DNA from 2 places in the Streptomyces sp. NPDC014870 genome. Region 1 is predicted to be linked to the other one. Evidence: predicted binding sites of a transcription regulator. Region 1 holds the regulator's gene; the other holds the start of a gene.
The links. Region 1 encodes HrcA, which represses chaperone genes, less so after heat shock. Its sites were predicted from a motif close to TTNGCACTCNGNNNNNCNGAGTGCNAA; they were not measured.
Positions count from the first base shown of each region.

Region 2: the regulator HrcA is predicted to act here: its motif matches at 6,144-6,170, upstream of groL (chaperonin GroEL).

Region 1 is NZ_JBIBWQ010000006.1:1,299-15,749, forward strand. It holds gene ACF09C_RS18025 (ribonuclease Z) at 1-816, opposite strand, end outside; gene ACF09C_RS18030 (histidine triad nucleotide-binding protein) at 820-1,179, opposite strand; gene ACF09C_RS18035 (tetratricopeptide repeat protein) at 1,271-2,350, opposite strand; gene ACF09C_RS18040 (tetratricopeptide repeat protein) at 2,350-3,435, opposite strand; gene ACF09C_RS18045 (AAA family ATPase) at 3,432-4,787, opposite strand; gene ACF09C_RS18050 (GNAT family N-acetyltransferase) at 4,798-5,412, opposite strand; gene ACF09C_RS18055 (16S rRNA (uracil(1498)-N(3))-methyltransferase) at 5,480-6,223, opposite strand; gene ACF09C_RS18060 (nitronate monooxygenase) at 6,220-7,299, opposite strand; gene dnaJ (molecular chaperone DnaJ) at 7,373-8,512, opposite strand; gene hrcA (heat-inducible transcriptional repressor HrcA) at 8,513-9,532, opposite strand; gene ACF09C_RS18075 (MBL fold metallo-hydrolase) at 9,706-10,428, shown strand; gene ACF09C_RS18080 (DUF3097 domain-containing protein) at 10,439-11,239, shown strand; gene hemW (radical SAM family heme chaperone HemW) at 11,346-12,578, opposite strand; gene ACF09C_RS18090 (AMP-dependent synthetase/ligase) at 12,714-14,451, opposite strand, start outside.
Region 2 is NZ_JBIBWQ010000013.1:134,964-149,414, reverse strand. It holds gene ACF09C_RS32625 (SDR family NAD(P)-dependent oxidoreductase) at 1-422, shown strand, start outside; gene ACF09C_RS32620 (DUF2264 domain-containing protein) at 452-2,317, opposite strand; gene ACF09C_RS32615 (substrate-binding domain-containing protein) at 2,493-3,608, shown strand; gene ACF09C_RS32610 (ester cyclase) at 3,678-4,376, shown strand; gene groL (chaperonin GroEL) at 4,512-6,134, opposite strand; gene groES (co-chaperone GroES) at 6,247-6,555, opposite strand; gene ACF09C_RS32595 (hypothetical protein) at 6,910-7,197, opposite strand; gene ACF09C_RS32590 (polysaccharide deacetylase family protein) at 7,194-8,120, opposite strand; gene ACF09C_RS32585 (SAM-dependent methyltransferase) at 8,230-9,423, shown strand; gene ACF09C_RS32580 (hypothetical protein) at 9,416-10,879, shown strand; gene ACF09C_RS32575 (RNA polymerase sigma factor) at 10,873-12,138, opposite strand; gene ACF09C_RS32570 (YciI family protein) at 12,189-12,545, opposite strand; gene ACF09C_RS32565 (polysaccharide deacetylase family protein) at 12,643-13,506, opposite strand; gene ACF09C_RS32560 (hypothetical protein) at 13,576-13,839, opposite strand; gene tsaD (tRNA (adenosine(37)-N6)-threonylcarbamoyltransferase complex transferase subunit TsaD) at 13,836-14,451, opposite strand, start outside.

The DNA of each region.
Region 1 (14,451 bases):
CTCCGCGGGATCGCCGTACCGCTGCGAGAAGTGGGTCAGGACGAGGTGCCGCACCCCTGCCTCGCGTGCGACGGTCGCGGCCTGTCCTGCCGTCAGATGGCCGTGGTCGGTGGCGAGCCTGACGTCCTCGTCGAGGAAGGTCGACTCGATGACGAGCATGTCGGCGCCCTCGGCGAGCGCGTGCACACCGTCGCAGAGCCGGGTGTCCATGACGAACGCGAACCGCTGCCCGCGCCGGACCTCGCTGACCGACTCCAGCGTCACTCCGTCGAGGACGCCGTCCCGCTGGATCCGGCCGACGTCCGGGCCCTTGATGCCGTGCGCGGCGAGCCGCTCGGGCAGGATGCGGCGCCCGTCGGGCTCGGTGACCCGGTAGCCGTACGACTCGACCGGGTGCGAGAGCTTGCACGCGTCGAGGGTGTACGCGTCGGTGACGGCGAGGGGGCCGTCGGCGGCCACCGGGGCCTCCGCCAACCGCACCGTCTCGCGGTAGGCCGTCGCGTACCGCAGGCGCTCGAAGAAGCGCTGCCCGCTCGCGGGGTAGTGCGCGGTGACCGGGTGCGGGACCTGGTCCAGGTTGATCCGCTGGATGACCCCGGCAAGACCGAGCGAGTGGTCGCCGTGGAAGTGCGTGACGCAGATCCGGTCGATGTCGTGGGCGGCGACCCCGGCCCTGAGCATCTGGCGCTGGGTGCCCTCGCCCGGGTCGAAGAGGATGCCCTGCCCGTCCCAGCGCAGCAGGTACCCGTTGTGGTTGCGGTGCCGGGTCGGGACCTGGCTTGCGGTCCCGAGCACGACGAGTTCACGTACGGACACGGCTTATCCGGGGGGCCAGTTGAGGCCACGGCCGCCGAGGACGTGCGCGTGGGCGTGGAAGACGGTCTGGCCGGCGCCGGAGCCGGTGTTGAGGACGATCCGGAAGCCGGTGCCGTCGATCTTCTCCTGGGCGGCCACCTCGCCGGCCTCGCGCAGCATGTCCGCGGCGACCGTCGGCGCGGCGGCGGCCAGGCTGGCGGCGTCGGGGTAGTGGAGGCGGGGGATGACGAGCACGTGCGTGGGCGCCTGCGGGTTGATGTCCCGGAAGGCGAGGGTCGTCTCCGTCTCACGCACGATCGTCGCCGGAACCTCCCCGTCCGCGATCTTGCAGAACAGGCAGTCGCTCTGCGGCTCTCCGGTCATGGCCCGGGCCTCCTCGCCTTCGGTGATCAGCTACCCGGGCATCGTATCGGCCGGGTCGCCGCCGCCGCGCGGGTCACCGCCCCGGGTGGGGCTAGGGCCTGCGGCGCTGCAGGGCGGAGCGGCTCACCCAGTAGGTGATGACCACGGCCCAGAAGAGCGGGTAGCCGAGCACCCTGAAAACGGCGGCGTCGAGGGTCCACAGCGCCATCGACACCGCCGAGTGGAGACCGAGGAGTCCCACCGCGCCCGCCATGGCGAGGACAGGCCGGCAGTTGCGCGCCACGAGGAGCAGCGGGCGGCGCAGCCGGGGCGGTGTCCGGCGGAGGTTCCACAGCACCCAGCCGGCCCAGCCACCGACGAGGACGGTCAGGGCGACCCCGTACGCGACGAGGCCCTCGTCCGCCGGGCCGTCGCGGAGGGATCCCGAACCGATCGCGGCCGCCAGGTAGCCGGCCAGGGCCACCCAGCGGGCCCCCGCGGCGGCACCCCAGGCCATGGTCTCCAGGTTGTAGCGGGCCTGCCGGTCGTTCAGGTCGAGCGCGGCGGACTCGACGAACCCCTCGGCGGCCTTCGTCCAGGCCCCGCGCCGGAACCAGCGGCGGCGCAGGTACAGGAGCGAGAGGTTGTTGTGCGCCTCGCTGCTCTCCGGGTCGAGCCGCAACGCGGTCTCGTAGGCCTGCTGGGCGATGCGGTGGTTGCCGGTGCGCTGCGCGGTGAGGCCGACGAGGAAGTGCGCGTCGCTCTCCTCGGGCGCGAGCGCGACGGCCGTGCGGGCCGCCTCGTACGCCTCGCGCCGGCGTTCCGTGCGGACGGAGCGGTCCAGGACCGTGCCGAGCGCGTAGTGGCCGCCCCAGTACTGCGGGGCGAGTTCGACGGAGTGCCGGGCGGCCCGCTCGGCCTCCTCGTACCGCCGCAGCGCGAGCAGGATGTGCGTGCGCATCAACCAGCCCGGCAGCGCGTCGGGGTCGGCGCGCAGGGCCCGCTCGACGGTGTCGAGCGCCTCCCGCTCCCGGCCGAGTCGGTGCTGGCAGCGGGCCAGGAGAACGAGCGCGGCCGCGTCGTCCGGGTCGGTCGCCAGGTGCTGGGCGGCGAGGGCGGCGGCCTGCTCGTACCGCCCGACGTCGAAGAGCGCGTCCGCCCGGTCGAGGACGCGGTCCGGCGCGGCGCTCATCAGACCTTGTTCCGGTCGTGGGTGATGCTGAGCAGGTTCGGTACGAGCCCGAGCCAGAACAGGACCTGGGGAACGGTCCGGTCGGCCCACGGCACGAGGACGATCAGCAGCGCGCAGAGCGTGGCGAGGACGGCCTGCCCGAGGACGACCCGAGGCCAGAACAGCCGCCGTACCAGGTCGCGTACGGTCATCCGCGCGCCGGTGCGCATGCGCCGGTAGCGGCGCAGGGCGCCGAAGCCCCAGACGGCCGCCATCAGCGCGAGCGCCCAGAGCCGGGTGCCGAGATGGACGGGGAGTTCCTTCGCCTCCGTGCCGTCGGTCGGGAAGACGTCGACGACGACGCCCGCCATGACCAGGCAGAGCAGGGCGAGCCACCGGGTGCCGCGCAGCATCCGGTAGACGGCCTTGTCGAGGTCCTTGCGGAGCCAGTTGGCGTCGGGGGCGGCGGCGAGGCCGCCGGCATAGAGGTCGGCGGCCTGCGCGGCGGACGTGCCGGGCCTGGCGGCCTCGGCCTCGGTCGCCATCGTCACGGCCAGAGTGTTGGTGGGGTCGATCCGCAGCAGCTGCCGGACGGCCTCGTCGGCGAGGTCGGGGCGCCGGTTGAAGAGGGCGAGCTTGTACAGGGCCTCCCACGCGCGGGTCTCCTCCGGCCCCAGCCGGACGGCCTCCTGCGCCTCCGCGAGCCCCTCGGCGACCGCCGCCGCGTCGCCTCCCGGGAACCGGTCGCGCACGAAGGGCATCAGCTCGGCACGCACGGCACGCGGCGCCCAGTACTCCGGGTCGAGACGGATGGTCTCCCGCATCGCCTCCTCGGCGTCGTGGGACCGCCCCTGCCGCCGCAGCGCGACCCCGCGGATGTAGTGCCCGAAGGCGAAGTCGGGGGCGTGGACCAGCGCCGCGTCGGCAGCGGCCTGGCCCTCGGCGTGCCGCTCCTCGGCGATGAGGCAGCGGGCGAGCAGCACCAGGGCGTGGTGGTCGTCGGGGGCCTCGGCGACGCATCGCGCGACCCGTTCCCGGCTCTCGCCGTACCGGCCCATGCCGTACAGCAGCTCGGCCTGTTCGAACTGCGGGTTCTTCACGCTCACAGCTTCCGCTTCTTCTTCAGGTGGGCGACCAGGTCGTCGTACATCCCGCCGTCGTTGGCGAACATCGCCACGTTGCGGGCGGAGGCGAACCAGGCCTCGCTGGACGGCCTGATCTGCTTCGCCGCGGCCAGCAGGTCCTTCATGCCGATCATGCGTACGGTGCCGGTGCGGGCGGAGTCGAGGAGGGCGAACTCGGCGGCGCTGTCGCAGACATGGGCGAGGTCCGCGCCCGAGAAGTCCTCGGTGGCCTTGACGAGCTTGCCCAGGTCGACCGATTCGATGGGCCGCTCGCGCAGGTGGTAGCGGAGGATCGCCTCGCGCGCCGGGGCGTCGGGCGGCAGCACGAGCAGCGTGCGGTCGAGCCGGCCGGGGCGGCGCAGCGCGAGGTCCACGTCCCAGGGGACGTTGGTCGCGGCGAGCACGAAGACGCCCTCGTTCTCGGCGCCGTCGACGCCGTCGAGCTCGGTGAGGAGCTGGTTGACGACGTTGCGCAGCCCGCTGTGGTGGCTCCGCGAGCGCTTGGCGCCGAGGGCGTCCAGCTCGTCGAGGAAGACGACGCAGGGGGCCTGGGCGCGGGCGGTCTCGAAGATGTCGTGGACGTTCTTCTCGGACGTGCCGATGTACATGTCGAGGATGTCGGAGAGCGAGACCGAGATGAAGTTAGCGCCCAGCTCACCGGCGACGGCCCGGGCGATGAAGGTCTTGCCGCAGCCGGGCGGGCCGTAGAGCAGCAGGCCGCCGCGGAGCGACTTGCCGTACAGCTTACGGAGTTCGGGGTTGCGCATGGGAGCGAGGAAGGCGGCCTCCAGGCGGTCCTTGACCTGCTGCATGCCGCCGACGTCGGCGAGACGCACGGCGCCGGGACGGTCGACGTCCCAGGCGGACGCGTCACCGGGGTCGCCGCTGCCGTCGGCGGTGAGCGGCGCCTCGATCCCGTCCGCCGGTCCGGTCACGAAGCGGGGCCCGACGACGTCACCGACCTCCTGCTCGGCGGCGGCCCAGTCGAAGGCGGGGGTTCCGGCCGGAGCCGCGGCCGAGGCATCGGCCGGGGCGTCGGCCGAGGCATCGGCCGGGGTCTCCGGCTCCGCCGAGGGGGTGGCGGGCGTCGCGGACACGGCAGGCGTCGCCGGCGCCGCGGGCGTCGCGGGGAGGCCCATCGCGCGGATCATCAGGGCACGGGCCGCCTCGTCCCCGGGCGCGTGCTGGAGTGCGACGGCCGCCTCCGTGACGGCCTCGTCGCCCCGCCCCTCCGCGAGGAGCAGTTCGGCGAAGTGGAGCCGCAGGGGCACGTCTTCCGGCGCGGCGGCGACGGCGGCGCGCAGACTACGGATCAGGGGTGACTCGTCGGGCATGCGGCCCAGCCTAGGGAGCGGGCCCGGGCCCTCGTCCACCGGGTTCCGGCAACCCGAGAGCCCCTGCGGGGCAACCCCGCGCCCGCGACTCCCACTCCCGTCGCGAGACGCGGTGGAGCACGCACCGGCGCAGCGGCCCTTCGGGCACGCTGAGGTCCTCGAAGTCGTCGGCCGGGTCTCGGGTCATGCCGATGCGGCGCATCACGGCCTGGGAGCGAAGGTTGCGGACGGTCGTCGACGCGAGCACCTCCGCGAGCCCGAGCGTCTCGAAGGCGAAGGCCAGGCAGGCGAGGCCGGCCTCGGTCGCGTAGCCGTTCCCCCACGCCGAGCGGGTCAGCCGCCAGCCGACGTCCACGCCCGTGAACGGCGTGTCCGGGCTCATCTCGTCGAGCCCGGCCCGGCCGACGAACGCGCCGGACGCGCGCTCCTCCAACGCCCACCAGCCGAAGCCCCGTCGATCGAAGTCGGCCCGCATCGCCGCCACCGTGGCATCACTCCGCTCGCGCGTCAGCAACTCGCCGAGGTGCTCACGGATCTCGGGATCGGCGTTCATCGCCGCCCACGGGGCGAGGTCGGACTCCCGCCACGGACGCAGGAGGAGACGGTCGGTACGCAGTTCCGGCATGCCGCGCAGCCAAGCAGATCAACGACCGGCGCGTCGACGGAAATACGGGTCCGGGTGCGCGGCCCCGCTAGCTCCACCGGCCCGTACGTCCGAGCAGCAGCGCCGTCGCCGCCGTGCCCGCCGTCGACGTGCGCAGCACGCTGTGCCCCAGCCGGTACGGCTTCGCGCCCGCCGCCTCGAAGGCCGCCAACTCCTCTGGGGAGACGCCCCCTTCGGGTCCGACGACGAGCACGATCTCGCCCTCGGCGGGGAGTTCGGCGTCGGCGAGCGCGCCGCTGGGGTGGTCCCGGTCCTCGTGCAGGACGGCGGCGAAGTCGGCCCCGGCGAGGAGCGCCGCGACCTGCTTGGTGGTCATCGCGTCGGCGACCTCGGGGAAGCGCGTACGGCGCGACTGCTTGCCCGCCTCGCGCGCGGTGGCCCGCCACTTGGCGAGCGCCTTGAGCCCGCGGTCGCCCTTCCACTGGGTGATGCACCGGGACGCGGCCCACGGCACGATCGCGTCGACGCCCGTCTCCGTCATGATCTCGACGGCCAGTTCACCCCGGTCGCCCTTGGGCAGCGCCTGGACGACGGTGATCCGCGGCGCGGGCTCGGCCTCCTCGTACGTGCCGGACACCTGGACGGTCAGCTGGTCCTTGCCCTCGGCGGCGAGCACGACACAGTCGGCCCAGGTACCGCGCCCGTCGGTGAGGACGACGTCCTCCCCGGCGCGCAGCCGCTTCACGGAGACGGCGTGGCGGCCCTCGGGGCCGTCCAGGAGGAAGGGGCCGTTGCCGGGGACGGCCTCGACGACGAAGACGGGTGCGGTCATGGGGCGGTGCTCCTGTGGGCCTGCGCGGTGAGTGCGGTGTCGAGTTCGGCGGCCAGCACCTCGACGAGCTGGCCGGCCGGGAGGTCGCGGGCGAGCCGGTGCCCCTGGCCGGCCCACAGGGCCATGCCCTGGGCGTCACCGGCGGTGGCGGCGGCCTTGCGGAGGGGGGCGGTGAGGTGGTGGACCTCGGGGTAGGCGGCGGGGGCGTACCGCCCGTGCTCGCGCATGAAGCGGTTGACGAGCCCGCGCGCCGGACGGCCGGAGAAGGCCCGGGTGAGCTCGGTCCGGACGAAGAGCGGGTTGGTCAGGGCCTGCTTGTGCAGCGCGTGGGCGCCCGACTCGGGGCAGACGAGGAACGCGGTGCCGAGCTGGGCGGCGTCGGCCCCTGCGGCGAGGACGGCGGCGATCTGCGCGCCGCGCATGATCCCGCCGGCGGCGACGATCGGCAGCTGGACGGTCTCCCGGACCTGGGTGACGAGGGTGAGGAGCCCCGTCCCCGCGAGCGCGGCGTCCGGGTCGTCGCGGTGCGTGCCCTGGTGGCCGCCGGCCTCGACGCCCTGCACGCAGACGGCGTCGGCCCCGGCCCACTGGGCGGCCTGGGCCTCTTCGGCGGAGGTGACGGTGACGACGGTGAACGTACCGGCGCGGGCGAAGGCGTCGAAGGTGCGGCGGTCGGGGCAGCCGAAGGTGAAGGAGACGACGGGGACGGGGTCGTCGAGCAGGATCGCCAACTTGGCGTCGTACGCGTCGTCGCGCCCGCTGTCCGGATCACCGAGGGACGTCTCGTACCAGGTGGCCTCGCCGGTGAGCTGGTGCCGGTAGACGTCGACGGCGGCGGAATCGGCGTGCTGTCCGCCCGGCGGCATGAAGAGGTTGACCCCGAAGGGCTGCCCGGTCAGCCCGCGCACCTGCTTGATCTCCTGGTAGAGCCCGCCGGCGGTCTTGTACCCCCCGGCGAGGAACCCGAGCCCCCCGGCCTCGCACACCGCCCCGACGAGCTGCGGACCGGACGCGCCGCCCGCCATGGGGGCCTGCACGATCGGGTACCGGGAGAGATCGTTCAGCGCGGTGGACATGCAGGCATCGTGTCATACGGCAAGGGCGGCACCCGCGCGAAGCGGATGCCGCCCTTCCAGGCACAACGCGGGCTCAGCGCCCGTTGAACGCGTCCTTCAACCGCGAGAACAGCCCCTGCTGTCCGGGCTGGAACTGACCCGTCGGCCGCTCCTCGCCGCGCAGCTTCGCGAGTTCGCGCAGCAGCCGCTCCTGCTCGGGGTCGAGCTTCGACGGGGTCGTCACCTCGACGTGGACGATCAGGTCGCCGCGTCCGCCGCCCCGCAGGTGCGTGATGCCACGCCCGTGCAGCGGGATGGACTGACCGGACTGAGTGCCCGGGCGGATGTCGACCTCTTCGAGCCCGTCGAGCGTCTGCAGCGGCACCTTCGTGCCGAGCGCGCCCGCCGTCATCGGGATGGTCACCGTGCAGTGCAGGTCGTCGCCGCGGCGCTGGAAGACCTCGTGCGGGACCTCGTGGATCTCCACGTACAGGTCGCCCGCCGGGCCGCCGCCCGGGCCGACCTCGCCCTCGCCGGCGAGCTGGATGCGGGTGCCGTTGTCGACACCGGCCGGGATCTTGACCGTGAGCGTACGGCGGGACCGGACCCGGCCGTCGCCCGCGCACTCGGGGCACGGGGTCGGGACGACGGTGCCGAAGCCCTGGCACTGGGGGCACGGGCGGGAGGTCATGACCTGGCCCAGGAAGGACCGGGTGACCTGCGAGACCTCACCGCGGCCGCGGCACATGTCACAGGTCTGCGCGGAGGTGCCGGGCGCGGCGCCCTCGCCCGAACACGTCGTACAGACGACGGCCGTGTCGACCTGGATGTCCTTCGTCGTGCCGAAGGCGGCCTCGTTGAGGTCGATCTCCAGACGGATCATCGCGTCCTGGCCGCGCCGGGTGCGCGAGCGCGGTCCGCGCTGCGACGCCGTACCGAAGAACGCGTCCATGATGTCCGAGAAGTTCCCGAAGCCGCCCTGGCCGAAGCCGCCGGCGCCACCGGCGCCACCGGACGCGGACAGCGGGTCGCCGCCGAGGTCGTAGACCTGCTTCTTCTGCGGGTCCGACAACACCTCGTACGCGGCGTTGATCTCCTTGAACCGCTCCTGCGTCTTCGGATCGGGATTCACATCCGGGTGCAGCTCGCGGGCGAGCCGCCGGAATGCCTTCTTGATCTCGTCCTGGGACGCGTCGCGGCGTACGCCGAGTACGGCGTAGTAGTCCGTGGCCACTTACGACTCCGCCAGGATCTGTCCGACGTAACGTGCCACTGCGCGTACCGCTCCCATCGTTCCGGGGTAGTCCATGCGGGTCGGTCCGACCACGCCGAGTTTGGCGACTGCCTCGTCGCCCGAACCGTAGCCGACCGCGACGACGGACGTGGAGGTGAGGCCCTCATGGGCGTTCTCGTGCCCGATCCGTACGGTCATGCCCGAGTCCTTGGCCTCGCCGAGCAGCTTGAGGAGCACGACCTGCTCCTCCAGCGCTTCGAGCACAGGCCGGATCGTGAGGGGGAAGTCATGGCCGAAGCGGGTGAGATTGGCGGTACCGCCGATCATCAGCCGCTCCTCGTGCTCCTCCACCAGGGTTTCGAGCAGGGTCGCGAGCACGGTCGAGACCGTCCCGCGGTCCTCCATCTCCTCGAAGGACTCCGGGAGATCCTGCACCAGCTGCGGCACGTCCGCGAAACGGCGGCCGACGACCCGGCTGTTCAGCCGCGCCCGCAGATCGGCGAGCGAGGTCTCGCCGAACGGCGCGGGGCAGTCGATGACGCGCTGCTCGACGCGGCCGGTGTCCGTGATGAGCACGAGCATCAGCCGGGCGGGCGCCAGCGAGAGCAGCTCCACGTGCCGGACCGTCGAACGGGTCAGCGACGGGTACTGCACGACGGCGACCTGACGGGTCAGCTGCGCGAGCAGCCGGACCGTGCGCCCGACGACGTCGTCGAGGTCGACGGCTCCGTCGAGGAAGTTGTGGATCGCGCGCCGCTCGGGCGTCGACAGCGGCTTGACGCCGGCGAGCCGGTCGACGAAGAGGCGGTAGCCCTTGTCGGTCGGGATGCGTCCGGCGCTGGTGTGGGGCTGGGCGATGTAGCCCTCGTCCTCCAGGACCGCCATGTCGTTGCGCACGGTGGCGGGCGAGACGCCGAGCTTGTGGCGCTCCGTGAGCGCCTTGGAGCCGACCGGCTCCTCCGTCCCGACATAGTCCTGGACGATGGCGCGCAGCACCTCGAGTCTGCGTTCGCTGAGCATCGCGCCCACCTCCAGCTGTCGTTCGGTCGTATCGGTTGCTCCGCATTTGGCACTCGCCCTGTCCGAGTGCCAGGAATCCCCCGGCCAGTGTACGGCGGCGGGCATCGCTCCTGGCAAGGAGGCCGCGTCGGAGGTTGCGTCGGAGGCCGCGTCCTTGCGGATAGCGTCGCGGTATGGATGTCGCTTGGGAAGACTTCGGCTGGGAGCGGCTCGCGGACGGCGTGGGGCGGCGCAGACTGCCCGGCTGGGACGCCACGGTGGGCCTGGTGGTGGGGGAACACGCGGTATTGCTGTACGACACGGGCTCGACCCTCCGCGAGGGAACGGCGCTGCGGGCCCAGGTGGAGTCGCTGACCGGCGGCCGAAGAGTGACACACATCGCACTGAGCCACCCCCACTTCGATCATGTACTGGGCACGGCGGCCTTCGCGGGGGCGGAGGTGTTCGGCGCGGTCGGCGTGGACGCGCTGCTGCGCCGGGAGGCGAGCGAGCTGATGGCGGACGCGGTACGGCACGGGGTGGATTCGTTCGCGGCGGCGGAGGCGGTGGACGTGCTGGTGGCGCCGCAGCACGTGGTCTCAGGCGAGTGGACGCTGGACCTGGGCGGCCGGCAGGTGCTGCTCGCGAACGTGGGCCCGGGCCACACGGCGCACGACCTGGCGCTCTTCGTCCCCGGTGCGCGGGAGGTCGTCTTCTGCGGGGACCTGGTGGAGGAGTCGGGGGAGCCGCAGGCGGGCCCGGACGCGATCCCGTCCCGCTGGCCGGACGCCCTGGACCGGCTGCTGGCCCTGGGCGGCGCGGACGCGGTGTACGTACCGGGCCACGGGGCGGTGGTGGACGCCGCGTTCGTGCGACGCCAACGCGAGGAACTGGCACGGCGCTTCGCCGTCGCATAACGTCACGCGAATGCGCAGCTACGACCCCGACCTGACGCCCCCGTGGAAGCGATCCGCCCCGGTGCCGGAGGTGCCGGCGGAGGTGGACCTCGTGGTGGAGGAGGTCTCGACGGGCTTCTGCGGGGCGGTGATCCGCTGCGAGGCGGGCACGGTGACCCTGGAGGACCGCTTCGGCAAGCACCGGGTGTTCCCGATGGAGCCGAGGGGCTTCCTCCTGGAGGGCAGGCCGGTGACGCTGGTGCGCCCGGCGTCCGGCCAGGCACGGCCGACACGCACGGCCTCCGGCTCGATCGCGGTCCCGGGCGCGCGGGCGCGGGTGGCGCGGGCGGGCCGGATCTACGTGGAGGGCCGGCACGACGCCGAGCTGGTCGAGCGGGTCTGGGGCGACGACCTCCGTATCGAGGGCGTGGTGGTGGAGTACCTGGAGGGCATCGACGACCTCCCGGCGATCGTGGCCGACTTCGCCCCGGCGGCGGACGCGCGCCTGGGCATCCTCGTCGACCACCTGGTCCCCGGTTCGAAGGAGTCCCGCATCGCGGCGCAGATCTCGTCGCCGGACGTCCTGGTCGTCGGGCACCCGTACATCGACGTCTGGGAGGCCGTGAAGCCGGCCTCGCTCTCCATCCCCGCCTGGCCGACGGTCCCGCGCGGCCAGGACTGGAAGACGGGCGTCTGCGAGGCCCTGGGCTGGCCGCCGAACACGGGCGCGGCCTGGCAGCACATCCTGTCGAGGGTCCACAGCTACAAGGACCTGGAGCCGTCCCTGCTGGGCAGGGTGGAGGAACTGATCGACTTCGTCACGGCGCCGTAGCGGGGCCGGTCCGGCCGATCAGGCCGGATCGGGGCGCCACGCCCTGGCCCGAGGGCGCCCCGCCTCAGTCCAAGGGCGCCACGTCCTGGTCCAAGGGCGCCACGCCCTAGTCCACCAGGTCCCTGACCACCGCGTCCGCCAGCAGCCGTCCCCGGAGGGTCAGGACCGCGCGCCCCTCGCCGTACGACTCCTCGTCGAGGAGGCCGTCCGCAAGGGCCTTGCGGGACGCGGCGAGCCCGTCCGGGCGCAGAAGGTCCAGCGGGCACCCCTCCCGGAGCCGCAGCTCCAGAAGCACCCGCTCGACGCGCCGGTCCTCGGCCGAGAGGACCTCACGCCCGGCACCCGGCGACCTGCCGGCGGACAGCGCCTGCGCGTACGCCCCCGGATGCTTCACGTTCCACCACCGCACGCCGCCCATGTGCGAGTGCGCCCCCGGACCGGCTCCCCACCAGTCGGCGCCGCGCCAGTACAGCTCATTGTGCAGGCACCGCCCGGCGTCGGAGGTGGCCCAGTTCGACACCTCGTACCAGTCGAAGCCGGCCTCGGCGAAGACGGAGTCGGCGATCAGATACCGGTCCGCGTGCACGTCGTCGTCCGTCATCGGCACCTCGCCGCGGCGGATCCGCCGGGCCAGCTGCGTCCCCTCCTCGACGATCAGCGCGTAGGCGCTGACATGGTCGGGGCCGGCCCCGATCGCCGCCTCGAGGGACGCCCGCCAGTCGTCGTCGGACTCCCCCGGCGTCCCGTAGATCAGGTCCAGGTTCACATGGTCGAAGCCCGCCGCCCGCGCCTCGGCGACGCACGCCTCGGGCCGGCCCGGGGTGTGCGTGCGGTCGAGGACCTTCAGGACGTGCTGCCGGGCGCTCTGCATCCCGAAGGACACCCGGTTGAAGCCCCCGGCCCGCAGCTCCTCGAGATACGCCTGGTCCACCGACTCCGGGTTCGCCTCCGTCGTCACCTCGGCGTCGTCCGCGAGCCCGAACTCGTCCCGGATCGCACCCAGCATCCGTACGAGATCACCGGCGGCGAGCAGCGTCGGCGTACCGCCGCCGACGAAGACCGTCCGCACCGGGCGCGGGTCGTCGCCGAGCACCTTGCGGGCGAGGCGTATCTCCTCGACGACCTGCCCCGCGTAGTTGTCCCGGGAGGCGAGCACGCCGCCGGCACCGCGCAGCTCGCTCGCGGTGTACGTGTTGAAGTCGCAGTAGCCGCACCGCGTGGCGCAGTACGGCACGTGCAGATAGAACCCGAGCGGCCGCTCCCCGGCCCCTTCCAGGGCGTGCGCGGGCAGCGCCCCGTCCTCGGGCATGGGCTCACCATCGGGAAGTACGGAAGGCATGAGCCCATTGTCCCGTACCGCCCGAGGTGACCCGCCTGACCTGTGGACAAACCTTGACGGATAACCGTCAAGGTTTCGCCGTCGAGGCGTCGCCACCGACCGGAGACAGGGCCGCCGACCGGAGACAGGGAGGGGCTACGCCTCCCGCGCCCCCGCGTACATCTCCTCGATGAGGTCCTTGTACGTCCGCTCGACCACCGGCCGCTTCATCTTCAGCGACGGCGTCAGCTCACCGTGCTCGACGTCCAGGTCGCGCGGCAGCAGCCGGAACTTCTTGATCGTCTGCCACCGCTGCAGGTCCCCGTTGAGCCGGTCGACGTACCCCTGGACCATTTCCTGGGTCTGCGGGGCGGCGACTACCTCGGCGTACGACTTGCCCGCGAGGTCGTGCTCGGCGGCCCAGCCGAGGATGGCGGGCTCGTCGAGGGCGATGAGCGCGGAGCAGTAGTTCCGGTCGGCGCCCAGGACGACGATGTTGGAGACGAACGGGCAGACCGCCTTGAACCGGCCCTCGATCTCGGTCGGTGCGATGTACTTGCCGCCCGAGGTCTTGAACAGGTCCTTCTTGCGGTCGGTGATCCGCAGGTAGCCGTCGGCGGACAGCTCGCCGATGTCGCCCGTGTGGAACCAGCCGTCCGCCTCCAGGACCTCGGCCGTCTTCTCGGGCAGGCCGTGGTAGCCCTCCATGATGCCGGGGCTGCGCAGCAGGATCTCGCCGTCGTCGGCGATCCGGACCTCGGTGCCGGGCAGCGGCTTGCCGACGGTGCCGGTGCGGTACGCCTCGCCCGGGTTGACGAAGGAGGCGGCGCTGGACTCCGTCAGGCCGTAGCCCTCCAGGATGTGGATGCCAGCGCCGGAGAAGAAGTAGCCGATCTCGGGCGCCAGCGCGACCGAGCCGGAGACGGCGGCGCGCAGCCGGCCGCCGAAGGCCTCGCGGAGCTTCTTGTAGACCAGCGCGTCGGCGATCTTGTGCTTGGCCTCCAGACCGAAGGGCGCGGAGGCGGTGCCGGTGCGGCGGAAGTTGTCCTGGGTGACCTTGGCGTACTCGCGGGCCACCCCGGCCGCCCACTGGAAGATCTTGTACTTGGCCGGGCCGCCCGCGCGCGCCTTGGCGGCGACGCCGTTGTAGACCTTCTCGAAGATCCGGGGCACGGCGGCCATGTACGTCGGCTGGACCACCGGCAGGTTCACGATGATCTTGTCGATCCGGCCGTCGACGGCGGTGACGTGGCCGACCTCGATCTGGCCGGAGGTGAGCACCTTGCCGAAGACGTGCGCGAGCGGCAGCCAGAGGTACTGGACGTCGTCCTGGGTGACCAGGCCGGTCGCGGCGATGGCCTTCGCCATGTACGACCAGTTGTCGTGCGGGAGGCGGACGCCCTTGGGCCGGCCGGTGGTGCCGGAGGTGTAGATGAGGGTGGCGAGCTGCGTGGAGGTGATGGCCGAGACGCGCTCCTTGATGGCGTCGGCGTGCTTCTCCAGGTACGCCTTGCCGCGGGCCTCCAGCTCGGCGAGGGAGAGGACCCAGTCGTCGCTCTCGACACCCGTGGCGTCGATGACGACGACATGGTGGAGGCCGGGCAGGTCGGCGCGGGTCTCGCGGGCCTTGGCCAGCTGGGCCGCGTCCTCCGCGATCAGCACCTTGGAGTCCGAGTCGGCGAGGATGAACGCCGACTCCTCCGCGTTGGTCTGCGGGTAGACGGTGGTGACGGCGGCGCCCGCGCACATCACGCCGAGGTCGGAGAGGATCCACTCGACCCGGGTCGAGGAGGAGAGGGCGATCCGCTCCTCCGGCTGGACGCCCAGGTCCATCAGACCCGCGGCGATCGCGAAGACCCGCTCGGCTGCCTGTCCCCAGCTGAGCGACTTCCAG
Region 2 (14,451 bases), on a different contig from region 1:
CCTCGGCGGCGGCGGAGTCCATGCGCGCCCGCGGCCGCGGCGGGGTCGTCAACGTGGCTTCGGTGGCGGCCTTTGTCCCGCGCGGCACGTACGGCGCGTCGAAGGCGTGGGTCGTCCAGTTCACCCAGGGCGCGGCGCGCGACCTCGCGGGCAGCGGCGTACGGCTCATGGCGCTCTGCCCGGGCTTCGTGCGGACGGAGTTCCACGAGCGGGCCGGGATGGGGACGGACAACATCCCGGGCTGGATGTGGCTCGACGCCGACAAGCTGGTCGCGGACGCCTTGAGCGATCTGGCGCGCGGCAAGACCCTCTCCATCCCCGATCCCCGCTACAAGGCGCTGATGGGTGTGGTGAAGCTGGCGCCGCGCGGTCTCCTCGGCGGGGTCTCCTCCCGGGCCGGCCGCAAGTACGGACCCAAGTGACCGACCCCAGGCCCTAGTGCCCTAGTGCCCTAGGTGACGCACGGCCCCGCCCGGCCGGTGAGGGCCAGGGCCTGGAGGTCGAGTTCGGTCGTGGTGCCGTCCTGCCAGGTCACATGGACGGTACGGGCGGTGACCCGGACGGTCGCGAGGGCAGTGACCGGGACCGGGTCCGGTTCGGCGGTGAGGGAGGCCAGGGCCACGAAGAGGGAACCGGGTCCCGCCGTGGTGCCGTGCAGGGCCGCCGTGCGGGTGGCCGGGCCGCCCTGGAGTGTGGCGCCGGTTTCCAGATCGACGGTCTCCGTCGCGGGCGGGTAGCCGTGGGCGGCCTGGAGTTGGGCGGTCGGGCCGTCGGGGGTGGTGGCCCAGCCCGTCTGGCGTACGGGCGTTCCGTCGGGGGCGTCGAGGACGAGGTGGGCGCGCACCTCGGCGCGGCCGTGGGCCAGGGTCGCGGAGACGACCCGGATCCCCGGGAGCGGGGTGTGCAGCGAGGCGGCCCAGTCGGGTCCTGTGCCCAGGGGGGTCGCGGGGCCGCGTCGGGTGACCCGGCCGTCGGCGACCAGGGCGAAGTGGTTGTCGGTGGGGTCCGGCGCGCCGGTGGGGCCGGTGCGCGTGGAGTAGGCGAAGCGGGCGTAGCCGGAGTCGTCGTCGCCCGCCGCGGCGCTCCCCACGTGGTTGCTGCCGTGGTTGTGGAGCCGTACGAGTCCGTCGGCGGCCGTGGTCTGGAGGAGCAGCGCGGCCGGGGCGACCGGGCGCACGGTGTCGGCGCGTTCGGCGGGGAGGGGTTCCTCGGGGTCGGTCCAGGCCGGGTGGTCGGCGGGCAGGAGGAGGCCGAGGAAGCCCTTGGCCGCCCAGTAGGGGGAGCCGGGCCCCGAGTAGCTCTGGACGACCGGCGGATACGGGCCGTGCCAGCCGAGGGTGAGCAGTCCGCGCTCGTCGCACGCGCCCCGGTCGAGGAAATACCGCAACGATCCGGAGGCGAGGCGGCGGGTGGCGCCCGGGGTGAGCGGGGTGTGGCCGGTGAGCGCGCCGAGCCAGGGCGCGGCCGCCGCGGCGAAGCGGTAGATGAGGGAGCGCCCGTACGGGAGGGGGGCGCCGCTCGCGTCGAAGAGGTGGACGTGGTCGGCGAGATGGGCGTTCAGCCGGGGGCCGTAGCGGGCGAGGAGGTCCTCGTCGCCCGCGAGGTGGGCGTGGAGGACGGGGTAGAAGTGCAGGGCCCAGCCGTTGTAGTGGTCGAAGGCGCGGTTGTCGCCGTCGCTGTACCAGCCGTCGCCGAGGTACCACTGCTCGATCCGGTCGAGGGAGCGGTCGATCGTGCGGGCCGCGCGGTCTGTCTCGACGCCGGCGTCGAGCAGGAAACCGGCGACGGTGAGACCGAAGAGCCACCAGTTGTTGTCGACCGGGGACGGGTCGAGGGCGGGGCGCAGCCAGTCGACGACGCGCTGCCGGGCACGGTCGTCCAGGGTGTCCCAGAGCCAGGGGCGGGTCAGCCGCAGCCCGAGGGCGACGGAGGCCGATTCGACCACGGCCTGGCGCACATCGGTGAGGAGCGGCCAGGAGTCCGGTCCGTGGCTGCCCGGCGCGTGGCCGGCGGCGGCGGGCGCCTCGGTACCGGCGGTGAGGCCTTCGGCGTAGCGGGGCAGGTGTCCGTGCGGGTCCGCGCCGTCGGCCCCCGCGACGCGCAGGGCGGCGAGCAGGAACGTACGGGCGTGGCCTTCGAGGCCGTCGGAGCGGACGCCCGACCAGCTGGGGCGGGGTCCAGGCAGGTCGAAGCGGCCGTGGCGGGGTGAGGCGTACGGCCGCACGGCGAGGAGGAGACGGTCGGCCGCGTCCTCCCAGTGGGCACGGGTCCAGCCGGTGAACGGGCTGAGCTCTCGGTTCTCGGGTGGCGTGGGCATGCTGCTGAGGCTCCCTGAGGCGGACGGCGTCGCCGGGAATCATGAACAGTCCTCGATCGAACGTCAATGAGATAAGAGCGAATGATCGAAACTCCTTGCGTTCGATCATTCTGGCGTAGGCTCCGCTGCGAGTACGGCGTCCCGCCGGACCGACCCACCGCGAGGGGATTGCGCCGTGCGCGAGAGTGCCGCCGAACGACACGACCGACTGCTGGCCCTGGTGCGCGAGCACGGCACCGCCCGGGTCGCCGAACTGGCCGAACGGCTCGGCGTCTCCCCCGTGACCGCCCGCCGCGATGTCGAGACGCTGGCCGCCCAGGGGCTGCTCGACCGGGCGCACGGCCGGGTGTCGTGGCCCGAGCGGCGGGGCGACCCGGGCCGCGCGGCCGCCCGACCGTCCGGCGAGGGCCTGGTCCTCGGGCTGCTCGCGCCCTCCGCCACGTACTACTTCGCCGAGGTCATCCGGGGCGCGCACGAGGCGGCCGCGCGGGCGGGGGCCCGGCTGATCCTGCGGATCTCGGACTACCGCCCCGAGGAGGACCGCCCGCGCACCGAGGGCCTGCTGGCGGCCGGCGCCCAGGGCGTGCTCGTCGCGCCCGGCTGGCGGGGACCGGAGGACCGGCCCTCGTACGGGACCTGGCTGGCCGAACTCCCCGTGCCCGCCGTGCTCCTGGAGCGCCGGGCCGAGCCCGGCTCGCCGCTCGACGCCCTGGACCGGGTGGTCTCCGACCACGGCCACGGCGTCCTGCTCGCCCTGCGGCACCTCCTCGGCCTCGGCCACGGCACCCCGCTCCTCGTGGCGCGCGGCGACAGCCCGACCGCGCTCGCGGTGCGCGCCGGCTACGCGGAGGCGCTGGCCACGCTGGATCTCGCGGCGCCCGGCCCGGTGATCGACTCCGTACCGGCGGACCAGGACCCGGCGGCGTTCGAGCGCGCGGTCCGGGCCCTGTACGAGGCGGTGAGCGCGGGCCGGGCGAGCGCGGCCCTGGTCCACAACGACGTGGACGCGATCGAGATCGTGCGGCGCCTGGCGGAGCTCGGCGTGAAGGTGCCGGAGGACCTGGCCCTGATCGCCTACGACGACGAGGTCGCCGCGCTCGCCGACACCCCGCTCACCGCGGTCGCCCCGCCGAAGCGCCAAGTGGGCAGGCATGCAACGGAGTTGCTGGTGGAGCGGCTCACGGAGGACCCGGCGGAGGAGCCCGCCCGGCGCCACCTGAGCCTGCTGCCACGGCTGCGCGTGCGGTCCTCGTGCGGGGCGCCGGGCGGGATGCCGGGCGGGGCGGCCTGAGCCTCCGCCCCCGTGCGGACGAGCCCCCCGGACCTAAGATGGAAGGGTCCACCCGGTCCGGGAGGCACCATGACTTTCGTACAGATAATCGATTGCAAGACCAGTCGGTTCGACGATCTGAACCGGCTCATGGACAAGTGGGTCGAACAGACCAAGGGCAAGCGGACGGCCACGCACAGCGTCATCGGCAAGGACCGCTCGGACGCGTCCCACCTCGTGGAGATCGTGGAGTTCCCCTCCTACGAGGTCGCGATGACCAACTCGCAGCTTCCGGAGACGGATCGCATCTTCCGGGAGATGGTCGCGCTCTGTGACGAGATGCCGACGTTCACCGACCTCGACATCGTCCGGGACGAGCAGCTGTACAAGACCAGCGCCCGTCGCCTCTTCGAACTCATGGCCACCGAGGGGGAGCTGCCGCCCCTCGACGAGGTGCTGGCGGAGGGGTACCACGACCACGACCCGACCAACGAGCAGGACGTCATCGGGATGGACGCGGTCCGGCGCGAGGTGGAGATGTGGCGGGCCGGATTCGACTTCGGTTTCACCATCAACGACCAGATCGCCGAGGGCGACCGGGTGTGCACGCGGTGGACCTGGATCGGCACGCACACGGGCGACTTCATGGGGCTCCAGCCCACCGGCATGAAGGTCTCCATGACCGGGACGACCATCCACCAGTGCCGGCAGGACGGCAAGATCACCGAGGGCTGGTGGCAGTACGACCTGCTCGGACTCATGGGGCAGCTCGGCGCGGTGGAAGCGTAGGGAGCGAGGAGGCGTAGAGGCGTAAGGAGCGCGGAGGCGCGGGGAAACGCGGAGGTCCGGTGCCCCTTCGGGGACACCGGACCTCGGTGATCGGCTACGGGCGATCAACCGTGAGCGCGCGAGTCAGCGCGTGCGTCAGTGCGAGTGACCGTGGCCGTGGCCCGCGTCCGCCGGCTCCTCTTCCTTCTTCTCCACCACGAGGGTCTCGGTGGTGAGCAGGAGGGAGGCGATCGAGGCGGCGTTCTCCAGCGCGGAGCGCGTCACCTTCACCGGGTCGATGACGCCGGCCTTGACCAGGTCGCCGTACTCGCCGGTGGCGGCGTTGAAGCCGTTGCCCTTGTCCAGCTCCGCCACCTTCGAGGTGATGACGTAGCCCTCGAGGCCGGCGTTCTCGGCGATCCAGCGCAGCGGCTCGACGGCGGCACGACGGACGACCGCGACACCCGTGGCCTCGTCGCCGGTCTTGTCGAGGTTGCCCTCGAGGACCTTGACGGCGTGAACCAGAGCGGAGCCACCACCGGAGACGATGCCCTCCTCGACCGCGGCGCGGGTCGCGGAGATGGCGTCCTCCAGACGGTGCTTCTTCTCCTTCAGCTCCACCTCGGTGGCGGCGCCGACCTTGATCACGCACACGCCGCCGGCCAGCTTCGCGAGGCGCTCCTGGAGCTTCTCGCGGTCCCAGTCGGAGTCGGTGGACTCGATCTCGGCCTTGATCTGGTTGACGCGGCCCGCGACGTCCTCGGAGTTGCCGCCACCGTCGACGATGGTGGTGTCGTCCTTGGTGATGGTCACGCGGCGGGCGGTGCCCAGCACGTCAAGACCGGCCTGGTCGAGCTTGAGGCCGACCTCCTCGGCGATGACGGTGGCACCGGTGAGGGTAGCCATGTCGCCGAGCATCGCCTTGCGGCGGTCACCGAAGCCGGGGGCCTTGACGGCCACGGCGTTGAAGGTGCCACGGATCTTGTTGACGACCAGGGTCGACAGGGCCTCGCCCTCGACGTCCTCGGCGATGATCAGCAGCGGCTTGGAGGCGCCGGCCTGGATGACCTTCTCCAGGAGCGGCAGCAGGTCCTGGATCGAGGAGATCTTGCCCTGGTGGATCAGGATGTACGGGTCGTCGAGGACGGCCTCCATACGCTCCTGGTCGGTCACCATGTACGGGGACAGGTAGCCCTTGTCGAAGGCCATGCCCTCGGTGAAGTCGAGCTCCAGGCCGAAGGTGTTGGACTCCTCGACGGTGATGACACCGTCCTTGCCGACCTTGTCCATCGCCTCGGCGATGAGCTCGCCGACCTGCTGGTCCTGCGCGGAGAGCGCGGCCACGGCGGCGATGTCGGACTTGTCCTCGATCGGACGGGCGGTCGCGAGCAGCTCGTCGGAGACGGCCTTGACCGCGGCGTCGATGCCCTTCTTCAGGGCGGCCGGGGAGGCGCCGGCGGCGACGTTGCGCAGACCCTCGCGGACGAGCGCCTGGGCGAGCACGGTGGCGGTGGTGGTGCCGTCACCCGCGATGTCGTTGGTCTTGGTCGCCACCTCCTTCACCAGCTGGGCGCCGAGGTTCTCGTACGGGTCCTCGATCTCGACCTCGCGGGCGATCGTGACACCGTCGTTGGTGATGGTGGGGGCGCCGAACTTCTTGTCGATGACGACGTTGCGGCCCTTGGGGCCGATCGTCACCTTCACCGTGTCGGCAAGCTTGTTGACGCCGCGCTCAAGGGCGCGACGGGCGTCCTCGTCGAACTTCAGGATCTTCGCCATGGGAGCGATTCAGCCCTCTCGGAAATCGTGTGTAAACGAACTGCGCCCCCGGACGCCCAGTGCGGGGTCAAGGGGCGCAGCTCAAAGCATCTGTCTCAGATACTTCGGTGAATTACTTCTCGATGATCGCGAGCACGTCGCGAGCCGAGAGGACGAGGAACTCCTCGCCGTTGTACTTCACCTCGGTGCCGCCGTACTTGCTGTACAGCACGACATCGCCGACCTGGACGTCGAGCGGAAGGCGCTCGCCGTTCTCGAAGCGGCCCGGACCCACGGCGAGGACGGCGCCCTCCTGGGGCTTCTCCTTCGCGGTGTCCGGGATGACCAGGCCAGAGGCCGTGGTCTGCTCGGCGTCGAGCGGCTGGACCACGATGCGGTCCTCGAGCGGCTTGATGGCAACCTTGGAGCTGGTGGTCGTCACGATCCGACCTCCCCCTTCGGAGATCTCACGGGGTTAACTGTCTGAGGTGGCGACCAGGTGGATCCGTCGTCGCGGGTGCCGGACCTGCCCGTCGCTGTGTTGGCACTCTCCAGTGGGGAGTGCCAGAGCCGAGACTATGACCGCGATTAGCACTCGGTCAAGCGGAGTGCCAATTCAGCGCCGCGTGGCGATTCGGTGGCCGGTCGCGTTCGATTCGGTCTCGGTACGGGCAACGGCCCGACGGACCCGGAGGTTCCGTACGAAGGATGGACTGGGTCCCCGTTCTCGTCTTCTGCGCGGCGGCCGGGTCTGGACGGCCGGGGGCCAGTTCCTCGCCGCGGTGCCGCTGGGCTCTTAAGGCCGGTCCGCCCGGCCGTCGGCGCGCCCGTCGTCGGCGCGCCCGTCGTCGGCGCGCCTGCCGACGCCGATCCCGTCGTCCAGCCGGGTCAGTCTGTGCAGGACGCGGGCCGCCGCCCCGGAGAGCGCCCCGCCCGCCGCCCGCTCCCCCGCGCCGGTGTCGAGCCGTTCCGCCGCCTTCCGCCCCAGCCGCTCGATCGGGTCCACGGACGACGCGCACCCCGAGATCCCCAGGAGCGCGCCGGCCAGGGCAAGGCCGATGACCGGCCGGCGCGCGCGGCTCACACGTAGTCCTCGAGCTTCGCGACCGCGTACCCCTTGGCCGTGATCGTCTTCATCACCCGGCGGATCATGTCGGGCATCGTGCCCTTCCAGTCCCCCTTGCCCCGGAAGTGCGTCAGCACGATGTCGCCGGGGTGCAGGTCCCGGTCCCACTCGCGCCACTCCATCCGGTCCGGGAACGCCTCCGAGGCCCACAGCGGGACCGCCTTCACCCCGCACGTCGCGGCGGCGCGCAGGGTGTCCTCGTTGTAGTTGCCGTACGGCGGCCGGAAGAGCGGGGGCCGCTTCCCGTACCGCTTCTCGATGACGTCCTGCATCCCGCAGATCTCCCGCTTCTGCGCGCTGTACGAGAGCCCGGGCAGGTAACGGTGGTTGAGGGTGTGGTTGTGCAGGGCGACCCCGGCGTCCTGCATCTTCTTGAAGTAGCCGTAGTCCTCCTTGACGAGGTAGTCGCTCAGGAAGGCGCTGTACGGGATCTGCAGATCGCTCATCATCCGCAGCAGCTCGGGGTCCTTCTCCGCGCCGTCGTCGATCGTCAGGAAGACGACCTTCTCCTTCGTCGGCACCGTGGTGAAGACCGGCGGCAGCCCTTCGCCGTCCGTCTCGAAGCCCTTGCGGGTGGTGATCTTCGGCTTCACGGCCGGCGGGGCGGGGGCTTCCAGCGGCGGCCGGTCCAGGCCCCACTTCTTGGCGGCCAGGGCCCGCGCGACACGGCGCTGGCGGACCTTCTCGACGTACGCGGCGAGCGCTCCGGACGCGCCCTCCGCCTGTGGCTGGGCGGCGGCGGGGAGCGCGGGGCCCTTGCGGCCCTCCGGGGCGGACCCCGCGTCGCCGGAGGGGCCCGCGCAGGCGGAGCCGAGCGCGGCGACGACCAGGGCGGCGCCCACCGAGCGGCGGAGGCGCGCCGCCGCCCGCTTCGAGCGCATTTCTTCGGCTTGTCGTACTAGCTGCATGGCGCCGCATCCTGTCAGCGGAACGCCCCGCACAGCCGTCGACACCGCCACCCGGCCCCCACCATCCCCCGGCTGGCCCACAATGGGACGGGTGACCGACCTCGCCGACTTCACCGCCCTGCTCGCCCCCGAGGGCCAGACGCTGCTCGCCGCCCTGCGCGACTACGACCCCGCCCAGGAACTGGCCGTCGCCTCCCGGCTGCGCCGCGAGCACCCCGCCGCACTGGTCTCGGCCGCGCTCGGGCAGGCCCGGCTTCGGCAGCGGGCGGTGGCGAAGTTCGGCGCCGAGGACGCGTACCGGATGTACTTCACCCCGCACGGCGTCGAGCAGTCGACCCGGGCCACCGTCGGGACCTACCGCGCGGAGCGCCTCCACGCGCTCGGGGTGCGCTCCGTGGCCGACCTGTGCGGCGGGATCGGCGGCGACGCCCTCGCGTTCGCCCGCGCCGGGATCTCGGTCCTGGCCGTGGACCGCGACCCCCTGACGGCGGCGGCCGCCCGCGCCAACGCCGAGGCGCTCGGCCTCGCCGGGCTGATCGAGGTGCGGTGCGCGGACGTGACCGAGATCGACACGAGCCCGTACGACGCCGTCTTCGTGGACCCGGCGCGGCGCGGCGGCCGGGGCAGGATCTTCGACCCGGAGGCGTACTCGCCGCCGCTCTCCTGGGCCGTCGAGGCCGCCCGCAAGGCCCCGCACGCGGCGCTGAAGATCGCCCCGGGCATCCCGCACGAGGCGGTGCCCGAGGAGGCCGAGGCGGAGTGGATCTCGGACGGCGGGGACGTGAAGGAGGCCGTGCTCTGGTTCGGCACCTCCCCCGGTGCGCGCCGCGCGACCCTCCTGCCCTCCGGCGCGAGCCTGACCGGGCGCGGCCTGCCCGACCCGGCGGTCCGCCCGCTCGGGCGGTACCTCTACGAGCCGGACGGCGCGGTCATCCGCGCGCACCTGGTCGCCGAGGTCGCCGAGGAGCTGTCCGGCGGTCTGATCGACGAGACCATCGCGTACGTCACCGCGGACGCCCTCACCCCGACGCCGTTCGCCACGGCGTACGAGATCACCGACGAACTCCCGTTCAACCTGAAGAAGTTGAAGGCCCTGCTGCGCGAGCGGGAGGTCGGCACGCTGACGGTGAAGAAGCGCGGTTCGGCGGTCGAGCCGGAGGAGATCCGCCGCCGGGTCAAACCGAAGGGCCCGAACGCGGCCACGGTCTTCCTGACCCGGGTCGCGGGCGCCCCGACGATGCTGATCGGCGGACCGGCGGTGGCCGCCCGTGGCTGAGCTGCCCCCGCTGCACGAAGAACCGTTCCCCGAACTCCACGGCCACGCCTCCCAGGTGACCGTCAGCGCCGACGGGCGGTGGATCGCGGTCAGTTCGGTGCTGCACAAGCGGAGCCGGGTCGCCGTCTACCGCGCCGCCGACCTCTCCTGCGCGCACCTGCTGACGTTCGCGATGGACGCGGAGTCGATCGCCTTCCACCCCACGCTCCCGCTCCTCGCCGTCGGCCTCGACAACTACGACGAGTACGACCGCGCGGGCGGGCTCACGCTCTTCGAGCCCGACAACGGCCGGCGCGTGGACTTCGCCGAGCCCATGTGGGGCGTCGACCCGGTGCGCTGGCTGGACGCCCGCACCCTCGAACTCACCTTCTTCCGCGTGGACGAGGACGACGAGTACGTCCGGTACGCGTCCCGGGGTGTCCTCGTGCGGGACGACTGGCTCGGCCTCGCCCCCGGCGCCCTCGACCTGCGCGCCCTCGACCGGGAGACGCTCGACCCGGAGGGCCCGGACACCTACCCCGACCAGCCCGGCTCCCCGGCGGGGCCGCTCCTCGCGGAGATCGCCGAGCGGGCCGGCCGGAGCTACGACGGCCACCCCGGCGTCCGGGCCGTGGCCGGGCTGAGCGACGGCCGGGTGCTCGCCACCCGCAACGGCACCGAGGTGGAGTGCTGGGCGCCCGACGGCGCGCTGCTCTGGCGGGTGCCCGCGGAGCCGAGGGCCTACGGCACGCGGATCGAGGTCGCCGCGGACGAGCGGACGGCCAGGATCACCGTCCCGGGCCCCGACGCCCGCGCCCGGACCGACTTCCCGCTCGTCTCCACGGCCGACGGCACGGTCCTCGACCGCCCCTCGGTCCCGTTCTCGGCCGCGCTGCAGGCACGTACGGACGGGGTCTGGGCGATCCGGGACACCTACAACCGCTCCATCGAGGTCGAGCCCCCCACCCCGCCCAACACGCGCTTCTTCGCCCCCGACGGCACCCCGCTGGGCGGTGTCCAGGAGCCGAACCGCTACGACCTCGTCCCCCTCGACGTCCGCCGCTGCCCCGAGCTGCTCTACGGGCGACGCGGCCGGGACGTCGTCGCGCTCGACCCCCGTACCAGCGCCGAGACGACTCTCTACTCCGTCGACGCGCCGCTCGGCCCCGCGGTCCACACCGTCGACGCGGAAGGCCCCGCGCTGCTGCACGGCCGGAAGGAACTGGTCCGCCGCGCCCACCCCACGGGCGAGATCGCCTGGACCCGGCCCTTGGAGTCGGAGGTCGTCGCCCTCGACGCGCACGACGGCATCCTGCACGCCCTGTGCGCCGACGACACCCTCGTCTCGGTCGCCACCACCGACGGAACCGTCCTCGCCCACCGCCCCCTGCCCCCGTACGGCCTCCTGTCCCTGCACGCGGCCCCCGACGGCACGGTCCTCATCGGCACCTCGGCGGGCCGGATCCTGCGCTACTGAGCGCCCGCCTCCCGGGCCCGCCCGAGCAGGAGTTCGCGCTCCCGTTCGTTGCGGGTCAGGGCGGCCGCCCGCTCGAACTCCTCGCGGGCCTCCGCCTCCCGTCCCAGCCGCGCCAGCAGGTCGCCCCGGACGCTCGGCAGCAAGTGGTAGCCGGACAGGGCGGGTTCGTCCCGGAGGGCGTCGACGAGGGCGAGGCCCGCCTCCGGGCCCTCGGCCATCGAGACGGCGACCGCGCGGTTCAACTCGACCACGGGGGACGGTGTGAGGGCCGCGAGGCGGCCGTACAGCGCGGCGATCGTCCGCCAGTCCGTGGCCTCGTACGTGGGTGCCTTCGCATGGCAGGCGGCGAGGGCGGCCTGGAGGGCGTACGGACCGTACGGACCGCACTCGGCCGCCCGCGCGAGCGCCTCGAAGCCGCGGAGGATGAGCCGCCGGTCCCAGCGGCTCCGGTTCTGGTCGGCGAGCAGGACCGGCTTCCCGTCCGGTCCTGTCCGGGCCGCCGTCCGGGACGCCTGGATCTCCAGCAGAGCGGCCAGGCCGTGGACTTCGCCCTCCTTCGGCATGAGCCCCGCGAGCACCCGGGCGAGCCGCAGCGCGTCCTCGCACAGCGCGGGCCGCAGCAGGTCGTCGCCGGCCGTCGCCGCGTACCCCTCGTTGAAGACGAGGTAGATGACGTCCAGGACCGAGCCGAGCCGGGCCGCCCGGTCCTCCCCGTAGGGCACCTCGAACTCCACGCCCGCCTTCGCCAGCGTCCGCTTCGCCCGCACGATCCGCTGCGCGACCGTCGCCTCCGGCACGAGGAAGGCCCGGGCGATCTCGTCCGTGCGCAGCCCGCCGACGAGCCGCAGGGTCAGCGCGGTCCTCGCCTCGGCGGAGAGCACCGGGTGACAGGAGGTGAAGACCAACCGCAGCAGGTCGTCGTCGATGTCACCGGGCCCGGACGGCTCCGGGTCGTGGCTGGCCTCCGGCAGCTCCCGCCCGACCTCGGCCAGCTTGCGCGCGTACGTCTCACGGCGCCGTACGAGGTCCACCGCGCGGTTCTTGGCGGCGGCCGTCAGCCAGGCGGCCGGCCGGTCCGGGACTCCCGTGCGCGGCCACTGCTCCAGGGCGGCGACGAAGGCGTCCTGGGCGATCTCCTCGGCGATGCCGACGTCCCGGACGATCCGCGCGACGGCGGCGATGATCCGCGGCGACTCCATCCGGAAGACGGTCTCGACGGTCTGGACGGTCTGGACGGCGCCGGGGGCGGGTGCGGTCATGGCTCCACCATGACACCACCCGCCCCGGCCGCGTCAGATCACTTCGCTGCTCACATCTCCTCGATCTCGCGGACCTCGCAGCCCACCTTCCACTGCGGCGGGTGGACCTCAAGGAACCGCTTCGCCCACTCGACGGCCTCGGCCAGGTCCCGGCACTGGGTGATCGAGTAGCCGCCGATGACCTCCTTGGTCTCCGTGAACGGGCCGTCGGTGAACGAGGTCTTGCCGCCCTCCCAGAGGATCCGCCTGGCCTCCTTGGTCGGCTTGAGACCGGCCGTCTCCAGCATCACGCCGGCCTTGGTGATCTCCTCGAAGAGCGCGCCCATGCGGGCGTCGAAGCCGGGGTCGGCGTCCTCCATCTCGAAGGAGCCCTCCTCGATGCGGATCAGCGTCAGGTAGCGGGGCATGGTCGTTCTCCTTGCGTGGCGGGCGGGGCCGTTCCCCGCCTTTCACTCATACGTCGAACGGGCCGGGCCCGCATCGACACCACGCGCGGAAAACTTCTCAGGCGTAGTCCTCCAGGCGGGCCACCGTGAAGCCCTGCTCCTGGATGTGGCGGAGCATGTCGGCCGTCATCCGGGTCATCGTCGTGCCCTTGAGCTCGGCCGGGCCCCGGAAGTGGGCCAGGATGATGTCGCCGGGGTGCAGCTTCCTGTCGCCGCGCTGGTACTGCATGTTCTTGATCTGCATCGACTCGCGCCACAGCACGATCGCGTCCACGCCGCACTCGCCGGCCGCCGCGCGGGTGTCCTCGTTCCAGTTGCCGTAGGGCGGGCGGAAGAGCCGCGGGGTCGTGCCGTACTCCTTCGCCAGCTTCGTCTGCTGGCCGCAGATCTCCCGCTGCTGGGCGGACCGGCTCAGGGTGCGCAGGTTGGGGTGAGTGAGGGTGTGGTTGGCGACGCCGTTGCCGAGGGCGGCGAGCGGCTTGAAGTAGCCGTAGTCGGCGCGTATCGCGGAGTCGGTGAGGAACATCGTCACCGGGACCTTGAGCTCCTGCATCATCTTCACGAACTCGGGGTCCTTCTCGGCCCCGTCGTCGATCGTGATGAAGACGACCTTGTCCTTGGTCGGAATGTCGCTGATGACAGGGACGGGATCGCCCGGCTTCCGGGTGACCGGCTTGGTCTTCGGCGGGGCGGGCGGCGCGGCGAAGGGCTTCAGGCCCCACTTCCGGTACGCGGCGGAGGCCTCGGCGGCCCGGTCGGGGGCCTTGGCGCCGTCGGGGTTCGCCGTGGGCGAGGCCGGTCTGCCGGCGGCCGTGGGATCCGCCGAATCCGCACCCGCCGGGCCGCCGCAGCCGGATATGAGCAGTGCGGCGGCGGTCAGCGCCGCCCAGGTCACGATCTTCTTGTCCACGGCGAGAGTCACGCCGTGGAGGATGCGGGAAGGCGCCCCGGGGTTGCCTCGGGCCACCGCTGAAGGCGCCCCTGGGTTGCCTCAGTCCCCGGTGGGCAGTGCCTCGAAGCGCCAGCGGTGTACCGGCCGGGTGATCAGGTCCGCCGCGGGCTCGGGCAGTTCGGGCAGTTCGGCGTCGAGCGTCTCCGCGTCCCACCAGGTCAGGACGAGCACCCGGTCCTGCGAGGCGCGGAAGAACTCGCGCCGCACCGGCTCGTAGGGCAGGACCTGGGCCCGCGCCCACTCCAGGAGTTCGGCGCCCCGGCCCTGGACCGCCCTGGCCTCCCACATCAGGGTGACCCTCATGAGTAGAGGTTCTCCTTGCTGATCTCGTGCACGTGGTCGTGGTTGTGACCGTGGCTGTGGGCGCCCGGCACGTGCGGGTCGGTCACCGGCAGCGACGAGTCCGCGGACAGCTCCCAGTCGGAGGCCGGCCGGTTGCGGGCGACCATCTCCGCGCCCAGGGCCGCCACCATCGCGCCGTTGTCGGTGCACAGCTTGGGCCGGGGCACCCGCAGCCGGATACCGGCCCGCTCGCACCGCTCCTGGGCCAGCGCCCGCAGCCGTGAGTTGGCCGCCACGCCGCCGCCGATCATCAGGTGGTCGACGCCCTCGTCCTTGCAGGCCCGTACGGCCTTCCGGGTGAGGACGTCGACGACGGCCTCCTGGAAGGACGCCGCCACGTCCCGTACCGGCACCTCCTCGCCCGCCGCCCGCTTGGCCTCGATCCAGCGGGCCACGGCCGTCTTCAGGCCGGAGAAGGAGAAGTCGTACGCGGGGTCCTTGGCGCCGGACAGGCCGCGCGGGAAGTGGATCGCCTTCGGGTCGCCCTCCTTGGCGAGCCGGTCGATGACCGGTCCGCCCGGGAAGCCCAGGTCCAGGACCCGCGCGATCTTGTCGAAGGCCTCGCCGGCCGCG